Regions from separate parts of the Streptomyces sp. NPDC058092 genome, predicted to be linked through region 2. Evidence: riboswitches for the same ligand, from Rfam matches in the RefSeq annotation. Region 2 holds a riboswitch; each other region holds the start of a gene.
What was found. A riboswitch is a leader RNA that binds a small molecule or an ion and turns the genes downstream of it on or off. The one in region 2 is predicted to bind thiamine pyrophosphate.
Positions count from the first base shown of each region.

Region 1: it holds a riboswitch for thiamine pyrophosphate, as region 2 does, so the genes downstream of both, ACFVV1_RS18255 (thiamine ABC transporter substrate binding subunit) here and thiC (phosphomethylpyrimidine synthase ThiC) in region 2, are expected to answer to the same signal.
Region 3: it holds a riboswitch for thiamine pyrophosphate, as region 2 does, so the genes downstream of both, thiO (glycine oxidase ThiO) here and thiC (phosphomethylpyrimidine synthase ThiC) in region 2, are expected to answer to the same signal.

Region 1 covers NZ_JBHVSY010000010.1:38,821-45,025, forward strand. The annotation lists gene ACFVV1_RS18245 (ABC transporter ATP-binding protein) at 1-568, opposite strand, end outside; gene ACFVV1_RS18250 (ABC transporter permease) at 571-2,184, opposite strand; gene ACFVV1_RS18255 (thiamine ABC transporter substrate binding subunit) at 2,346-3,458, opposite strand; TPP riboswitch at 3,532-3,648, opposite strand; gene rlmN (23S rRNA (adenine(2503)-C(2))-methyltransferase RlmN) at 3,704-4,810, opposite strand; gene ACFVV1_RS18265 (phosphatidate cytidylyltransferase) at 4,913-5,998, opposite strand; gene frr (ribosome recycling factor) at 5,998-6,205, opposite strand, start outside.
Region 2 covers NZ_JBHVSY010000002.1:172,334-178,538, forward strand. The annotation lists gene ACFVV1_RS04490 (metallophosphoesterase) at 14-1,087, shown strand; gene ACFVV1_RS04495 (hypothetical protein) at 1,269-2,093, shown strand; gene ACFVV1_RS04500 (GNAT family N-acetyltransferase) at 2,168-2,755, opposite strand; gene thiC (phosphomethylpyrimidine synthase ThiC) at 2,900-4,714, opposite strand; TPP riboswitch at 4,707-4,840, opposite strand; gene ACFVV1_RS04510 (YibE/F family protein) at 4,911-6,205, shown strand, end outside.
Region 3 covers NZ_JBHVSY010000024.1:90,226-96,430, reverse strand. The annotation lists gene ACFVV1_RS31545 (Rv2175c family DNA-binding protein) at 1-227, opposite strand, end outside; gene ACFVV1_RS31540 (NAD(P)/FAD-dependent oxidoreductase) at 323-1,576, opposite strand; gene ACFVV1_RS31535 (hypothetical protein) at 1,605-1,949, opposite strand; TPP riboswitch at 2,001-2,114, shown strand; gene thiO (glycine oxidase ThiO) at 2,112-3,293, shown strand; gene thiS (sulfur carrier protein ThiS) at 3,290-3,562, shown strand; gene ACFVV1_RS31520 (thiazole synthase) at 3,565-4,359, shown strand; gene pknB (Stk1 family PASTA domain-containing Ser/Thr kinase) at 4,471-6,205, shown strand, end outside.

The DNA.
Region 1 (6,205 bases), on a different contig from region 2:
GGGTGACGGCGAGCACCGTCGTACCCAACCGCCCGAAGAGCGTGCGCAGTTCGACGACGAGCCGTTCACGCAGGCCGCGGTCGAGCTGGCCGAGCGGCTCGTCCAGCATCAGCAGCTTGGGGCGCGGAGCGAGCGCCCTGGCGAGGGCGACACGCTGCTGCTCACCGCCGGACAGCGCGGCGACGGCCCGCCGTTCGGCGCCGGGCAGGCCCACCAGGTCGAGAAGTTCGCCGACCCGGTGCTCCTGATCGCGCCGCGACACCCCGCGCATCCGCAGCCCGAAGGCGACGTTGGCGCCGACGTCCCGGTGCGGGAACAGCTGGTGGTCCTGGAACATCAGGCCGAGACCGCGCCGGTGCACCGGCACCCCCGCCTGGTCCGCGCCGTCCAGCAGCACCCGGCCGCCGTCCGGCGGATGCAGTCCGGCGACCACCCGCAGCAGCGTCGACTTGCCGCTGCCGCTCGGCCCCAGCACGCATACGATCTCGTGCTCGGCGACCTCCAGATCCACCCGGTCGAGCGCCGCACGCTCGCCGAAGCGGACCGTGGCCGATTCCAGTGTCAGCATCTCTAGAACTCCCCGGACCGGTCCGTGCGCATACGTTCGAGCAGCAGCAGCGACACCGCACAGACTGCCATCAGAAGGGTGCTGAGGGCCATCGCCTGGCCGTAGTTGAGCTCCCCGGCCCGGCCCAGCAGCCGGGCCACGGCGACCGGCAGCGTCGGGCGGTCGGGCCGCGCGATGAACACCGTCGCGCCGAACTCACCGAGCGACACCGCGAACGCGAAGCCGGCCGCGACCAGCAACGCGCGTCGTACCAGCGGCAGATCGACCTCCCGCCAGGCCCGCAGCGGTGACGCTCCGAGCACCGCGGCCGCCTCCCTCAACCGACCGTCCACCGCGCGCAGAACCGGCAGCATGGTCCGTACGACGAAGGGCACACCGACCAGCGCCTGGGCGAGCGGCACCAGAATCCACGAAGTACGCAGATCCAGCGGGGGCTTGTCCAGGGTGATCAGGAAACCGAAGCCGACGGTGACCGCGGACACCCCGAGCGGCAGCATCAGCAAGGCGTCGAAGCCGCGCACGAGCCGGCCCGTGCGCCGGGTCAGCGCCGCGGCGGCGAGCCCGCCGATGACCAGCGCGATGGCCGTCGCGACCAGTGCGTACTGAGTTGAGTTCCAGACCGCTTCGAGCGGCGCGACCAGGAACGTACCGCCGCCCGCGTCCACGGACCCCAGGGCGCGGTAGTAGTCGAGGCCGTGGCCGCCGGGCGTGGCCAGCGAGCGCTCCACCAGCACCCCGAGCGGCAGCAGGATCAGCACAAGCACGGACAGCAGCACCCCGCAGAGCAGCGCCCACTGCCCGGCGCCGCGCGGCCTGCGGGCGGTCTGCGCGGGGTCGACCAGTTTCAGCGCGGTCTCCCTGCGCCGTACGGTCCACGCGTGCACGGCGAGGATCGCGCCGACCGCGGCGAACTGCACCAGCGTCAGCACGGCGGCCGTCGGCAGGGCGAGCAGCTGGGCGGTCTGCCGGTAGATCTCCACCTCCAGCGTGGCGTATCCCGGACCGCCGAGGATCTGCACGACGCCGAAGGAGGTGAAGGTGAAGAGAAAGACCATCAACGCGGCAGCGGCCACGGCGGGTGCGAGGGCCGGCAGGGTGACCCGCCGCCAGGCGGCGAACCGCCCGGCGCCCAGCACCCGGGCGGCCTCCTCCTGTCGCGGGTCGAGCTGTGACCACAGCCCGCCCACGGTCCGTACGACCACCGCGTAGTTGAAGAAGACATGGGCGAGCAGAATCGCCCAGACGGTGGTGTCGAGACGTACGCCCCAGAGCTCGTCCATGAACCCGCCGCGTCCCACCAGCGCCAGGAAGGCCGTCCCGACGACGACGGTCGGCAGGACGAACGGCACGGTGACGACCGCCCGCAGCAGTTGTTTGCCGGGGAAGTCGAAGCGGGCGAAGACATAGGCGCCGGGCAGCGCGATCAGCAGGGTCAGCGCGGTCGAGACGAGCGCCTGCCAGGTGGTGAACCAGAGGACGTCGCGGATGTCCGGCCGGGTCAGCACCTCGCCGATCCGGCCGAACTGCCAGACGCCGTCCGCCTTCAGGCCGCGGCCGACAATCGCGGTGACCGGATAGGCGAAGAACAGCGCGAAGAACGCGACGGGCACGGCCATCAGGCCGAGCCGCACCGCGCTCCCGCGCCGCGCCTTCGCGCGCACGAAGTCCGCGTGCCCGGAGCGGCCGCGCGGCTCCTCACCACGCGGCCCGTCCTGGTGCGCACCCGTCCCGCCCGAACTCTTCCCGCCCGCGTCCGTTCCGCGTACGGGGGTCTTCGCTACTTCACTACGAGCGAGGACCACGACTGGACCCACTGCTCACGGTTCTTGGAGATCTTGTCCGGGGCGACGGTCGTCGGCCTGTCCACCGTCGCGCCGAACTTCGTGAAGAGCTCCGGCAGATTCGCGCCCTTGGTGACCGGGTTCACGAACATGTTGAGCGGCATGTCCTCCTGGAACCTCTTGCTGATCAGGAAGTCCAGCAGGGCCTTGCCACCCGCCTCGTTCTTCGCACCGTTCAGCAGCCCCGCGAACTCGATCTGGCGGAAGCAGGTCCCGGTGGCGACCCCGGTCGGGGCCGCAGTGGGCTGCGGCTTCGCGTAGAGCACCTCGACGGGCGGGCTGGAGGCGTACGAGACGACGAGCGGCCGGTCGGCCTTGGCCTTCTTGCCCCCCGCGGAGCCGGAGAACTCCTCGTTGTACGCCTGCTCCCAGCCGTCGACGACCTTGACGCCGTTGCTCTTCAGCTTCTTCCAGTAGTCCTGGTAGCCCTTCTCGCCGTAGGTGGCGACGGTGCCGAGGAGGAAACCGAGGCCGGGCGAGGAGGTCTGGGCGTTCTCGGTGACGAGGAGGTTCTTGTACGCGGGCTTCGTCAGGTCCTCGAAGGACTGCGGCGGCGCGAGCTTCTTGTCGGCGAAGTACTTCTTGTCGTAGTTGACGCAGATGTCGCCGGTGTCGATCGGGGTGACCCGGTGCTCGGTGGCGTCGAGTTGGGTATCGGACGCCACCTGGTCGATGCCCTTCGCCTCGTACGGCGTGAAGAGGCCGCTGTCGAGCGCGCGGGAAAGCAGGGTGTTGTCGACGCCGAAGAACACATCACCGCGCGGGGAACCCTTGGTCAGGATCTCCTGGTTGAGCGCGACACCCGCGTCGCCGCTCTTCAGTACCTTGACGGTGTAGCCGGTCTGCTCGGTGAACTCCTTCAGCACGTCCTTGGAGGCGTTGAAGGAGTCATGGCTGACGAGCGTCACGGTCTTCGAGCCCGAGCTCTTCGTGGAGCCGGAACCGGAGTCCGACGTGTCGGAACTCCCGCATCCGGCAAGTGCGGTGACGCCGAGCGCGGCGGCAACGGCCGTCGCCGCGAGCTGCTTGGTTCTGCGCGTGGTGCTCATTGTGGATTCCTCCTGGGTTTTGGCCAGGAAGAGACGCGGCCCTGCCCACGGGAGGCGGGCAGGGCGCAACAGCATGAGTTGATGACCGAACTTCCTACCTGGAATGACCCGGGCGAGGTTCAGAGGGTCTGCGGCCGACCTGTCCTCGGTGCCGCACTCTCAGCGCTGTGGCGCTCCCCTGTCGGAATATGAAGTTGATTCTATGAAGTTGATTTCAGGCCCAGGTTACACGGGCCGTTCCGGCCTCAGCGCTCGGCTGCAGCCAGCTGCCCGCAGGCCCCGTCGATCTCCTGGCCGCGGGTGTCCCGCACGGTCACCGGCACCCCGTGTGCCGCGATCGCCTCGACGAAGGCCTTCTCGTCCTCGGGCCGCGAGGCGGTCCACTGGGAGCCGGGCGTCGGGTTCAGCGGGATCAGGTTGACGTGCACCCGCCTCCCCTTGAGGAGCCGGCCGAGCCGATCGCCGCGCCAGGCCTGGTCGTTGATGTCCCGGATCAGCGCGTACTCGATGGAGATGCGGCGACCGGACTTCTCCGCGTACTCCCACGCGGCGTCCAGCACCTCACGCACCTTCCACCGCGTGTTCACGGGGACGAGCGTGTCGCGCAGCTCGTCGTCCGGGGCGTGCAGCGAGACGGCGAGACGGCACTTGAAGCCCTCGTCGGCGAAGCGGAGCATCGCGGGCACCAGGCCGACGGTGGAGACGGTGATCCCGCGCTGCGAGAGCCCCAGCCCGTCCGGCTCCGGGTCGGTCAGCCGACGGATCGCGCCGACCACCCGCTTGTAGTTGGCGAGCGGTTCGCCCATGCCCATGAAGACGATGTTGGAGAGCCGTGCCGGGCCCCCCGGGACCTCCCCGTCGCGCAGCGCCCGCATGCCGTCCACGATCTGGTGGACAATCTCGGCGGTCGACAGATTGCGGTCGAGACCGGCCTGTCCCGTGGCGCAGAACGGGCAGTTCATCCCGCATCCCGCCTGTGACGAGATACACATCGTCACCCGCTCCGGGTAGCGCATCAGGACGGACTCGACGAGCGTCCCGTCGTGCAGCTTCCACAGCGTCTTGCGAGTGGTGTCGTCGTCACAACTGATGTGGCGGACCACGGACATCAGATCGGGGAACATCGCCTCGGCGAGCTTGTCCCGCGAACCGGCCGGGATGTTGGTCCACTCGGCCGGGTCGTGCGCGTACCGCGCGAAGTAGTGCTGCGAGAGCTGCTGGGCACGGAACGGCTTCTCGCCGATCGCGGCGACGGCTTCCTTGCGCTCGGCGGGCGTGAGGTCGGCGAGATGCCGCGGCGGCTTCTTGGCTCCGCGGGGCGCGACGAAAGTGAGTTCTCCGGGCTTAGGCATGGTCCATCCAGTGTCGCAGACAGAACAGTGAGGGCCCGCCGCCCTGTGGACAACGGACCCTCACTCGTAAAAGCCCAGGTCAGGAGAGTAGAGCTCGAGGGATCAGCCGGAGCCCACGAACAGCACCAGCAGCAGCCAGACCACCGGGGCGGTCGGCAGCAGCGAGTCCAGCCGGTCCATGATGCCGCCGTGCCCCGGCAGCAGCGTGCCCATGTCCTTGATGCCGAGGTCCCGCTTGATCATCGACTCGCCCAGGTCACCGAGCGTGGCACTGGCCGCGACCGCGAGCCCCAGCAGCAGCCCCTGCCACCAGGAACCGCCGTCGATCAGGAACTGCATGCACAGCGCACCGGCGACCATCGCGAAGGCGACGGCGCCGAACAGACCCTCCCGGGTCTTTCCGGGGCTGATGCGCGGCGCGAGCTTGTGCTTGCCGAAGCGCCAGCCGACGGCGTACGCACCCGTGTCGCTGACCACGGTCAGCAACAGGAAGGTCAGCACCCGCTGCGGCCCGTCGTCCGCGGTCAGGAGCATGGCGACGAACGTGGCCAGGAACGGCACGTAGAACGCGGCGAACACGCCGGCCGTGACGTCCTCGAGGTAGCCCTCCGGGGGCTCGGTCATCCGCCAGACGAGCACCGCGAGGGCGGTGAGCGCCATCGCCACCCAGGCTCCCTCGGCACCCCGTGCGTAGCCGGCCACCACCATCGCCGCGCCACCGACCGCCAGCGGGATGAGCGGCGCCTTGATGTCCTTGCGCTCCTCCAGCCGGGAGGTGAGCTCCCACAGCCCCACGACGACGGCGACGGCGATCACACCGACGAAGACGGCCTTCACGATGAACAGCGAGGCGGCGATGACGGCACCGAGCCCCACACCGACCCCTATGGCGGCTCGCAGATCACGGCCCGCACGCTTCTTCTGCGGGGGAGGCGGCGCGGTGGACATGGGCTCCTGCGGCTTCTCGTCGCGGAACAGGGGGCCGCCGCTCAGGCGTGCGGCCCCCCGGTCCCGGTCATCACGGTCGTCAGCGTCTCTACCTGCGTCGGGAGCGTCCGGCACGATGGGCATGGGCCGAGTCTGCTGGGCGCCATGCACATCGTATGCAGGACCCGCCGGAGCCGCCTGCATCTCGGGCGGACCCCAGTGGCCGGCTCTCTGCGGGGCGCCCCAGGAAGAGTCGTTCATCAGACTTCGAGCAGCTCGGCTTCCTTGTGCTTGAGCAGCTCGTCGACCTGTGCGACGTACTTCGCGGTGGTGTCGTCGAGCTCCTTCTCGGCGCGACGCACCTCGTCCTCGCCGGTCTCCTTGTCCTTGACCAGCTTGTCGAGCGTCTCCTTGGCCTTGCGGCGCACGGCCCGGATGGAGATCTTGGAGTCCTCGGCCTTCGTCTTC
Region 2 (6,205 bases):
CGGCGGCGCGACGGTGGTGGAGGGGTCGATGACACAGGGGGCCGGTCAGGAACCCGTGGTGCGGACTGCGACGTTGCGTGACTTCCGCGTACCGCCCTATGCGCAGACTCCGATGCCGCCTTCACCGCCGCACCCGGGCAACGCCGTTCCGGGAGACGGGCTGCCGGAGGGGTACACCCCCACCGCACGCGACCTTCCGGTGATCAACCGCGGTGACACCGCCCAGGTGCGGGCCGTCCTCGACCCGCGGCCCGCCCCGGAGCCGGGGCTCGGACCGCTGTACGTCGTCGGCGACGTCCACGGCTATCTGGACGAGCTCCACGCCGCCCTCGCCGAGCAGGGCCTCATCGACGCCGCGGGCAACTGGTCCGCGGGCAATGCCCGGCTCTGGTTCCTGGGCGATTTCACCGACCGGGGACCCGACGGCATCGGCGTCATCGACCTGGTGATGCGCCTCTCCGCCGAGGCCGCGGCCGCGGGCGGCTACTGCAAGGCCCTGATGGGCAATCACGAACTGCTGCTCATCGGCGCCAAGCGGTTCGGCGACACCCCGGTCAACTCCGGCGCCGGCACCGCCACCTTCCAGGCCGCCTGGCTGCTCAACGGCGGCCAGAAGAACGACATGGAGCGGCTCCAAGACGTCCACCTCCAGTGGATGTCCCGGCTCGACGCGATCGTCGAGGAGGACGGGCATCTGCTGACACACTCCGACACGACGGCATACCTCGACTACGGCAGCACCATCGAGGACGTCAACGACACCGTGCACGCCATTCTCACGCGTAACGACGCCGACGAGTGCTGGGACCTCTTCCGGAAGCTCACGAAGCGGTTCGCCTTCCGCGACGAGGCGGGGCCGCAGGCCGTACGGGAGCTGCTGTCGGCCTACGGCGGACAGCGCATCGTCCATGGTCACAGCCCCATTCCGTACCTCCTCGGCGAGGTCGGCTCGGAGGACGGAGAGGACGGTTCCGGTCCCGTGGTCGACGGCCCGCACGTGTACGCGGACGGACTCGCCATCGCCATGGACGGCGGAGTGACCATGGCCGGAAAGCTACTGGTCGTCCAACTGCCCCTGCATGACTGACGTCCATCAGGGAAGACGCTCCACGACCTGACCACGCCGACCACCGGGCCTATTTACGGAAACCCCCTGTCACCCCGTGCCGTGGGCGCTCTACCATCGGCGTATCAGTAGCAGGCTCTCCTCCGTTTCCGCCCAACTGCCCGGTCCGAGCGGGCATTCAGGCCCAACGGAGCATCGGGGGATGCACATGAACAGCGCTCCGCACCTGCTGGCCGAGGACCGCCCCGAGTACGAGCGGATCCTCGACGACGCACTGCGCCACGCCCATGAACGACCGGATCTGGCCGCGGTCGGCAAGCGGCTCAACGCCGTGCAGCTGCGCACCATGGCGCTGGACGCCACGGCGCTGATCAGCGCGACGGCCGCCACCGAGTACGAGCACTATGTGAAGGCCCGCGAAGAACTGCGCGGACCGGACGAAGGAACGGACGAGGACACCGGTCCCGGGTCCGGCATAAACCGTCAGAGCCAGTCGGGCGCCGGCATAGGAGCGGTCGTCACGGTTCTGGCACCCGTGCTCGCCGGCACCGCCGCGTTCATATTCCTGCTGGCCGGCTATCTGCTGAAACTGCTCAGCCCGCCGCCGTCCTTCGCCTCCACCATGGTCGCCGCAGGCTGGTTCTTCGCGGCGGTCATGGCCGCCGCCATCCTGGCCGCCGCCGTCGGACTGCTCGTCACCGCACTGCGCAACGGGTCGACGTCGCAGCCCGCCGAGGATTCCGGGGGCGAGCTTCCGGAGGATGTGGCGCGCGCCAGGGAGGCATGGCGCCACGCCCTGCTGGAGCGCGGCATCCTGCCGTTCCTCAGGGACGCGCTCGCCGACCCCGAAGCCGGCCCCGCGGCACGCACCCCGCACCGCTCGGAGAACCGCATCCCGAAGATCGGCTACAGCCGGCCGGACTTCACCAGCCCCGACGACGGCCCGGCGGCGGGCCCCCGCCCGACCTTCACCAGCCCGGACTTCACCAGCCCCGACTTCGGCGGCCCGGAGCATGAACCGGACTGACCGGATCCGGGGAACACGTACCCCCACCAGGGACACCGCGTCGGCCAACGGGCCGCGCGCCGGGCCGGCGTGGGTCAGCGGTCCCATGCCTTCGGGCGCGCCAGCGCCTCCCACTCGGGACGGAGCAGTGAGAGCACCGCGACGTCATGGCGGCGCCCCCGGTGCAGACACGCAGATCGCCGTATCCCCTCCTGGACGAACCCCGACCTGAGGAGAACGGCGAGCGCGGCCGCGTTGTCCGTGTGGGTGACCGCCTGAAGGCGGTACATGGGCAACTCGCCGAACGCCAGGTCCGTCAGCGCGTCGACTGCGTCCGTGCCGTATCCGCGACCGCGGTGCTGCGGAGCCAGCAGCAGCTCGACCTCGGCCGTACCGTCGGCGACATCCTGTTCGGTCAGGGCCACGTGGCCGACAGGCGTGCCGTCGGGAAGCACGACGACGAAGTCGTCACGGTCCTGGTCGTCGTGGCCGCGCTCGATGCGTTCCCGCAGCGACGTGAGCGAACGTGGCCAGATACCCATCGCATGAGCGGTTGCCGGATCGGACCGCCACTCCTGCAGCAGTTCGGCGTCATCGACTTCCACGGGAACGAAGGCGACGTTCCGCCCTCGCCAACACGGCTTCCGGTCCGCCTCGTTCGCCTCCGCCGCGCTATCGCTCATGCGCGGAGCCTACGGACACGCAACCGCCCTGATCACCTGCTTTTGGCACCGAGCGTCCGGAGCCTGCCGTGCGGACGCGGAGAGCCGCGGCCGAGTGGCGAAGACCTGCTGCGGTCTTCGCCCCTCGGCCACGCGTCGGACCGATCAGTCCGCGATCGGCAGATAGACCCGGTTGCCGGCTGCCGCGAACTCCTTGGACTTCTCCGCCATGCCCGCCTCGATCTCCGCCTGCGAACCGCCGTGTTCACGGCGGATGTCCTGGGAGATCTTCATCGAACAGAATTTCGGCCCGCACATCGAGCAGAAGTGCGCGGTCTTCGCCGGTTCGGCGGGCAGCGTCTCGTCGTGGAACTCCCGCGCCGTGACCGGGTCGAGAGCCAGATTGAACTGGTCCTCCCAGCGGAATTCGAAACGGGCGTCGGAGAGCGCGTCGTCCCAGTCCTGCGCCCCCGGGTGCCCCTTGGCGAGGTCCGCCGCATGGGCTGCGATCTTGTACGTGATGACGCCGGTCTTCACATCGTCGCGGTTGGGCAGGCCGAGGTGCTCCTTGGGCGTGACGTAACAGAGCATCGCCGTGCCCCACCACGCGATCATCGCCGCGCCGATGCCCGAGGTGATGTGGTCGTACGCCGGAGCGACATCGGTGGTCAGCGGGCCGAGCGTGTAGAACGGCGCCTCCTCGCAGATCTCCTGTTGGAGGTCAATGTTCTCCTTGATCTTGTGCATCGGGACATGGCCCGGGCCCTCGATCATGGTCTGGACGCCGTGCCGCTTGGCGATCGTGTTCAGTTCGCCGAGCGTGCGCAGTTCGGCGAACTGGGCCTCGTCGTTGGCGTCGGCGATCGAGCCGGGGCGCAGACCGTCGCCCAGCGAGTACGTCACGTCGTATGTGGCGAGGATCTCGCAGAGCTCCTCGAAGTGCTCGTACAGGAAGGACTCCTTGTGGTGCGCGAGGCACCACGCCGCCATGATCGAACCGCCGCGGGAGACGATGCCGGTCTTGCGTCGGGCGGTCAGCGGGACGTACGGCAGGCGCACGCCGGCGTGGACCGTCATGTAGTCGACGCCCTGCTCGGCCTGCTCGATGACGGTGTCCTTGTAGATCTCCCAGGTCAGCTCCTCGGCCCGGCCGTCGACCTTTTCGAGCGCCTGGTAGAGGGGAACGGTGCCGATCGGCACGGGGGAGTTGCGCAGGACCCACTCACGGGTGGTGTGAATGTTGCGGCCGGTGGAAAGGTCCATGACCGTGTCGGCGCCCCAGCGCGTCGCCCACGTCATCTTCTCCACCTCCTCCTCGATGGAGGACGTCACCGCGGAGTTGCCGATGTTGGCATTGACCTTCACCAGGAACCGCTTCCCGATGATCATCGGTTCGATCTCGGGGTGGTTGACGTTGGCCGGCAGTACGGCCCGGCCCGCGGCGATCTCCTCGCGCACCACCTCGGGCTCGGTGTTCTCCCGGATCGCCACGTATTCCATCTCCGGGGTGATCTCACCCCGGCGGGCATACGCGAGCTGGGTCACCGGCTGCCCGTTCCGGCTGCGGCGGGGCAGCCGGGGCCGGCCGGGGAAGACCGCGTCGAGGTTGCGCAGCCCTTCCCCATGATCTCGGCTTCGCTCGAGCAGGGGAGACCCCATTTGCGGCGAGGTGTGCTTGAGCCCGTCGTCCTCGGGGCGCGCGGGGCGGCCCGGGTACTCCTCGGTGTCGCCGCGCGCGATGATCCAGTTCTCCCGCAGCGGTGCGAGCCCGCGACGGACATCGGTCTCGGTGCTGGGATCGGTGTACGGACCCGACGTGTCGTACAGCGTCACGTCCTTGCCGTTGGTGAGGTGCACCTGACGGACCGGCACCCGGAGGTCCGGGCGTGAGCCCTGGACGTATCCCTTGTGCCAGCCGATGGACTTCCCGGCCTCGTCACTCTGGTTCGAGGCAGGCGTGCGTGCGTCCGATGTGGTCATGAGACCTACTCCCTACGCCGGCATTACCCGGTAACAGGTTCGGCGGTCGGCGCAGCCTGTCCCGTACGGATGTACGGATATCAGCGCCCTCTCAGCCCGGTGCTCCGAGCTCCCGCGTGTGCAAAGGTTCCTCCACGCTAGCCCCCTGTCCGGCCTAATGAACAGAGGGCCCCTCTCTTCTTGCGATGATCGGCCGGTGACGTCCCCCCAAATCGACTCCGAACCGCGAGGCCATCAGCACGGCCACTCGCACAGCCATGGTCCTGCCGCGCCCGTCTCGAAGCATCTGCGCAAGGTCATCGCGGCCGTGCTCATCCCGTTCGCCACCGCGGTCGTCGTCGGCCTGGTGGTGCTCTGGCCGGGCGGTGCTCCTCCGCACGAGCGGACCGGTGTCGGTTTCGACCGGCAGACCCAGCAGGCGAAGGTGGTGAAGGTCGACAAGGTGGACTGCAAGGACGTGAACGCCGCCCAGATGCCCATCAGCGGTGAGACCACCCCGCCGTCGGGGAGCGCGCCGGGGCTGTGCGAGAAGGCCACCGTCGAGGTGACGACCGGTCACGACAAGGGCCGGACCTTCGTCGAGATCGTCCAGCCCGACGCACCGCGTCAGTTGCGCCAGGGTCAGGGCGTGGTCGTGGCGTACGCCCCCGACGCACCCCACGATCTGCAGTACTCGGTGACGGATGTGAACCGGAAGTTCCCGATGGCGCTGCTGGCCGGGATCTTCGCCCTGGTCGTGGTCGCGGTGGGCAGGATGCGTGGGGTGATGGCTCTGGTCGCGCTCGCCGTGTCGTTCGCGGTACTGACCCTGTTCATCCTCCCGGCCATCCTCCAGGGCTCGAATCCCCTGCTCGTCGCGGTGATCGGGGCCAGTGCGATCATGCTGATCGCGCTCTACATGTGCCACGGTCCGACCGCCCGCACCTCGGTCGCGGTGATCGGCACACTGATCTCGCTCCTGCTGATCGGGCTGCTCGGATCGCTCTTCATCGGCTGGGCGAGCCTGACCGGCAACACCGACGACAGCACCGGCCTCATCCACGGCCTGTACCCGCACATCGACATGAGCGGCCTGCTGCTGGCCGGTGTCATCATCGGTTCGCTCGGGGTCCTCGACGATGTGACGGTCACCCAGACCTCGGCGGTCTGGGAGTTGCACCAGGCGAACCCGACGATGGGTGCGCGGGGGCTCTACAGGGCAGGGATCAGGATCGGGCGCGACCACATCGCCTCGGTCGTCAATACGCTGGTGCTCGCCTACGCGGGCGCGGCGCTGCCGCTGCTGCTGCTGTTCTCGATCGCCCGGAGCAGCGTGGGGGCGGTGGCCAACAGCGAGCTGGTGGCGGAGGAGATCGTACGAACACTGGTCGGCTCGATCGGGCTGGTCGCCTCGGTGCCGGTGACGACGGTGCTCGCCGCGCTGGTCGTCTCCGCGGACCGCACAGGGCTCGGCGCGGAAGCCGGAGCTTCAGCACCCGTACGGACCGGGAG
Region 3 (6,205 bases), on a different contig from region 2:
CTCAGGAGCGTCAGGGTGCCGGAGAGGCCCTTGACCACCTTGTCGCCGTCGATGAAGGCGGCAGGCACCTGGAGCGCCCGGTTCTCACCACGTCGTACGGCGATGAGCTGGCCCTCCTTGACCAGCTGCCGTACGCGCGTCACCTCGACACCGAGCATTTCGGCGATGTCGGGGAGGTAGAGCCAGGCGGGGACGAGAGCATCGATCTTTGCGTCAATCTCGGTCACAGGGACAAGCGTGCCATCCCGGACCGACAGCCGGTAGCCGGGCCGACCGTACGGGGCTCCGGGGTACGCCGTCGGAGGGTCGCCCCGGTCAGCCGTCAGAGGGTCGCCGACTTGAGCGGTACGGAGGGGTCGGCGGCGCGCGCCGGATCGAGCCGCGCGCCCGCTTCGATGAGCTTGCGCCCCTGCGCCAGATCGCGCGGCCGGCCGACGGCGAGGACCGCGACCAGGACGCCGTCGCGCAGCCAGCACACCGACCAGGCGGGGCCGGCGGGATCGCCGCGCCACAGCAGGGTGTCGGCGCTCTCGTGGTGGCCCGCGTACTGCACGAACCGGTCGAACTGCTCGGACCAGAAGTACGGTACGGGGTCGTACGTCAGCGGCGCGGGGCCACCGCCGGCAGCGGCGGCGATGATGTTGGCGGCGGCGGTCCGCGGGCCCTGGAGGGCGTTGTCCCAGTGGTGGACGAGAAGGCGTTCGCCGTACCGGGCGGAGGGGAACGAAGCGCAGTCACCGACCGCGTACACATCGGGCTGCGAGGTGCGCAGCGCCCCGTCGGCGGTCACCGATCCGTCGGGGCCGAGCGCGATGCCGGAGCCGGCCAGCCAGCCGGTGGCGGGCCGTGCGCCGATTCCGACGACGACCGCTCCGGCCGGGATCGTACGGCCGTCCGCGAGGATCACCCGGCCCGGTTCGACGCGGGCGACCCGGGCTCCGGTGAGGAGTTCGGCGCCGCTCTCGGCGTACCAGGCGCTCATCGGGGCGGCGACCTCGGCGGGCATCGCGCCCGCGAGGGGCCGGTCGGCGGCCTCGACGACGGTGACGGCGCAGCCCGCGGCGCGGGCCGCGGTGGCGAACTCGGCGCCGATCCAGCCCGCGCCGACGACCACGACGCCGTGCTGCTCGTCGAGGACGGGGCGCAGCCGCGCCGCGTCGTCGAGGGTGCGCAGCAGATGGACGCCGGGAACGCCCTCGGCGCCGGGCAGGACGACCGGTTCGGCGCCGGTCGCGATCACCAGCACGTCGTAGGGCACGGGTCCCGACGGGGTGTCCAGCTCATGTGCGCCGGGGCGCACACCGGTCACTTCGCGGCCCAGTTGCAGATCGATGTCCAGCGCATCGAAGTCGACGTCGAAGGCGGAGTCCTCGGCCTCGCCGAGCAGTACCGCCTTGGACAGCGGGGGCCGGTCGTAGGGCTGGTGCGGTTCGGCGCCGATCAGGGCGACGGGGCCGGTGAAGCCCTGCTCCCGCAGGGCCACCGCCGTCTGCACACCGGCCATGCCCGCGCCGACGATGACGACGCGGCGCCCCGCGCCCCGGCCCGGCTGCTCTGACTGCTGCTGCTCGCTCACCCGTACACCTTACGCACCTGACGGTTCGTCAGGAAAGCGGGATCTCTTCCACCGTGCTCGTCCCGCTGCCCTCCTGCGACTCCCATTCCCATCGCTCGTCCAGCCTGACCCGGCCGTCCGCGAGATCGACGACGGTGGAGACACAGTGGCCGCAGGACGTCGTTCCGTCCTGCTTCAGCTGGACGTACCTGAAGTCGAGGGTGTCGTCGACGCGGGTGCCGACGAGATGGCCGCGGACCACGTCGCCGCCGGCGTACTCGGCCCAGATCCGGCCGCCCTCCTCGTGGTACGTGAAGCGGGTACGGGTACCGACCTGGCCCGGGGCCTGGTCGGCGACCGGTGAGAGGACGAGTCCGTCGAGCGAACGGGCCACGGTGGCTACTCCCTTACAGGGTCCGGAGGGCGGGGTCTAGGGTGGCCAACGTAAAACACTCGCGGGAGCCCGGACGCACCGGGCTGAGAGGGAGGCTGGGGCGGCCTCCGACCGTACGAACCTGATCCGGGTCATGCCGGCGAAGGGAGGGGCTGGACGCCCATGCGTTCTTCTCGGAACGGAAACGGATCCGACGTCCTGGTCATCGGGGGCGGGATCATCGGTCTGGTGACCGCCTGGCGGGCCGCGCAACGCGGACTGCGCATCGCGGTCGCCGACCCCGAACCGGGCGGCGGGGCCGCCCAGGTGGCGGCCGGCATGCTGGCCGCCGTCACCGAACTCCACTACGGCGAACAGATGCTGCTGGCCCTCAATGTCGCCTCGGCCGCCCGCTATCCGGCCTTCGCGGCCGAACTGGAAGCGGCGAGCGGGCGGGAGACCGGCTTCCGCGCCTGCGGCACCCTGGCCGTCGCGCTGGACTCCGACGACCGCGCCCATCTGCGGGAACTGCATGCCCTGCAGCAGCGTTCGGGCCTGGAGTCGGAGTGGCTCACGGGCCGCGAATGCCGCCGTCTGGAGCCGATGCTCGCGCCCGGCGTCCGCGGTGGTCTGCGGGTGGACGGCGACCACCAGATCGATCCGCGCCGGCTGGCCGCCGCGCTGCTGACCGCCTGCGAGCGGGCCGGGGTGGTCTTCCACCGCGGCCGCGTGGAGCGTCTGACGGTCGTTCGCGACCGGGCCGCCGGAGCCGTGCTCGCCGGGGGCACGGAGCTCGGCGCCGACCAGGTCGTGCTCGCCGCGGGCAGCCTCAGCGGCCGGCTGCCGGGGCTGCCGGACGAGGTCGTGCCGCCGGTCCGGCCGGTGAAGGGGCAGGTGCTGCGGCTGACCGTGCCCGCCGCGTACGCGCCCTTCCTCACCCGGACGGTCCGGGCCGTGGTCCGGGGCAGCCATGTCTATCTCGTACCGCGGGAGAACGGCGAACTGGTCGTCGGCGCCACCAGCGAGGAGATGGGCTGGGACACCACCGTCACCGCGGGCGGCGTCTACGAGCTGCTGCGGGACGCCCACGAGCTGGTGCCCGGCATCACCGAGCTGCCGCTCACCGAGACCCGCGCCGGTCTGCGCCCCGCCTCCCCCGACAACGCCCCGCTGCTCGGCCCCACCGCCCTGCCCGGCCTCCACCTCGCCACCGGCCACCACCGCAACGGCGTACTGCTCACCCCCGTCACCGGCGACGTCATGGCGGCGCTGCTGGCCGACGGCGAGCTGCCCGAGCCGGCCCGCCCCTTCACCCCGCACCGCTTCCCGCCCGCCGCCCCCGTACGTCAGGAGCAGCCCGCATGACCGAGCCCGCGCCCCTCTCCGAGCCCGCGCCCCGCCCCCGGCCCGCACCGCCCTCCGATCCCGTGCCCGTCCCCGTGGCCGTGAACGGCGAGGTCCGTCTCCTCGCCGCGGGCACCACCCTGGACGCCCTCGTCGCCACCCTGACCACCGCGCACTCCGGCGTCGCCGCCGCCGTCAACGAGGCCGTCGTCCCGCGCGGCCGGTGGTCCGCCACCGTGCTCGGCGGCGGTGACCGCGTCGAGGTCCTGACCGCGGTCCAGGGAGGCTGACGATGGCCGACGACCTCTTCACCCTCGGCGACGCAGCCTTCGGCTCCCGGCTGATCATGGGAACGGGCGGGGCACCCGGCCTCGACGTCCTGGAGCGTTCCCTGACCGCCTCCGGCACCGAGCTGACCACCGTCGCGATGCGCCGCCTCGACCCGACCGTGCAGGGCTCGGTGCTCTCCGTCCTCCAGCGGCTCTCCATCCGCGTCCTGCCGAACACGGCGGGCTGTTTCACCGCGGGCGAGGCCGTGCTGACCGCCCGGCTGGCCCGCGAGGCGCTCGGCACCGACTGGATCAAGCTGGAGGTGGTGGCCGACGAGCGGACCCTGCTGCCCGATCCGATCGAGCTGCTGGACGCCGCGGAGACCCTGGTGGACGACGGCTTCACCGTGCTGCCGTACACCAATGACGATCCGGTGCTGGCCCGCAGGCTCCAGGACGTGGGGTGTGCGGCGGTCATGCCGCTCGGCTCCCCCATCGGCTCCGGCCTCGGCATCCGCAATCCGCACAACTTCCAGCTGATCGTCGAACAGGCCCGGGTGCCGGTGATTCTCGACGCGGGCGCCGGGACGGCCTCGGACGCGGCGCTCGCGATGGAGCTGGGGTGCGCGGCGGTGATGCTGGCGTCCGCGGTGACCCGCGCCCAGGAGCCGGAGCTGATGGCCGCGGCGATGCGACACGCGGTGGAGGGCGGGCGGCTGGCGTACCGCGCGGGCCGGATCCCGCGCCGCCACTTCGCCGAGGCATCGTCGCCGGTGGAGGGGCGTGCGGCGCTGGACCCGGAGCGCCCGGCCTTCTGACCCGCCGGGACGCCGTGGACCACATGTTCCTGTCACGGCTCGGCTGCAGTACGGCCCCGGGACCGCTCCGGTCCGTGGGAGGTGTTCGTGGCGGCTCGTAGACTCGCATGCGTGGATACGACCCTCCAGGACCCTCTCGTCGGGCAGCTGCTCGACGGCCGCTACCGCGTCGATGCCCGCATCGCCGTGGGCGGCATGGCCACGGTCTACCGGGCCGTGGACACCCGGCTCGACCGGGTGCTCGCCCTCAAGGTGATGCACCCGGCGCTCGCCACCGACGCCTCGTTCGTCGAGCGCTTCATCCGCGAGGCCAAGTCCGTGGCCCGGCTCGCGCACCCCAATGTGGTCGCGGTCTTCGACCAGGGCGCCCAGGGCCAGTACGTGTACCTCGCGATGGAGTACGTCGCGGGCTGCACCCTGCGAGACGTGCTGCGCGACCGCGGTGCCCTGCAGCCGAGAGCCGCGCTGGACATCCTGGAGCCCGTCCTCGCCGCCCTCGGCGCCGCGCACCGGGCGGGCTTCGTGCACCGCGACATGAAGCCGGAGAACGTCCTCATAGGGGACGACGGCCGGGTCAAGGTCGCCGACTTCGGTCTCGTACGGGCGGTGGGCGCCGTCACCGACACCACCGGGTCGGTCCTGGGCACCGTCTCCTATCTCGCCCCTGAGCAGATAGAGCACGGCACGGCGGACACCCGTACCGATGTGTACGCCTGCGGTGTCGTCCTGTACGAAATGCTGACCGGTTCCAAGCCGCGCGCCGGGGACACCCCCGCCCAGGTCATCTACCAGCACCTCAACGAGGACGTCCCGGCCCCGTCGGCCGTCGTCCCGGGGCTCCCGGTCGCGCTCGACGACCTGGTGGCGAACGCCACCGCCCGCAACCCCGAGGTCCGCCCGTTCGACGCGGTGGCGCTGCTCGCCGAGACCCGTGAGGCCCGCTCCGACCTCACCGACGCCCAGCTGGACGCCGTACCGCCGCAGGCCCTCGCCGGGGCGCACGACGCCGCGGAGGACCGTACGAGCGTGATCCCGCGGCTGGTCCCGGCCGATCAGGGCGTCGCCCATCACACCAGCCGGCTGGAGATGCCCGCGCCGATGCCGCCGGGGCCCGCGCCGCGCGGACCGTGGCGCCTCGGTCCGCGGCGCTCCGTCATGGCCGCGGTCGTCGCCGTGCTGCTGGTGCTGGGGGTCGGCACCGGTGTCTGGTACATCAACTCCGGGCAGTTCAGCCGGGTGCCCGCGCTGCTCGGCCAGACCGAGAAGACCGCCCAGCAGCGGCTCTCGGACGCCGGTCTGGAACTCAAGGGCGTCAAGCGGTCCTTCAGCGACACCGTGGACCGCGGCAAGGTCATCAGCAGCGATCCCGCATCCGGGGCCCGCATCCGGGGGAACGACGCGGTGACGCTGGTCGTCTCGCGCGGCCCCGAGATCGTGAAGGTGCCCGACGTCCAGGGCCGTACGCTCGCCGACGCCCGGCATGAGCTGAAGAAGGCCGGCCTGGTGCCCGGCATGGTCACCAAGGAGTTCAGCGAGCAGACGGGGCGGGGCGAGGTGATCCGTACGGAACCCGCGGCCGGCACCGGACGCCACCCGGACTCCGCGGTCGCCCTGATCGTCAGCAAGGGCGCCCCGGTCGACGTCCCCGATGTCACGGGGCTGTCCGTCGCGGACGCCACCGCCGCGCTGGACGAGCAGGGCCTGAAGGCAGAGGTGCTGCCCGACCGGGTCAACTCCCCCGAGGTCGCGGGCGACATCGCCCATCAGTCACCGGCCCGGGGCAGCCAGGCCGCCGAGGGCGACACCCTCACGCTCACGGTCTCCAAGGGACCGCGGATGATCGACG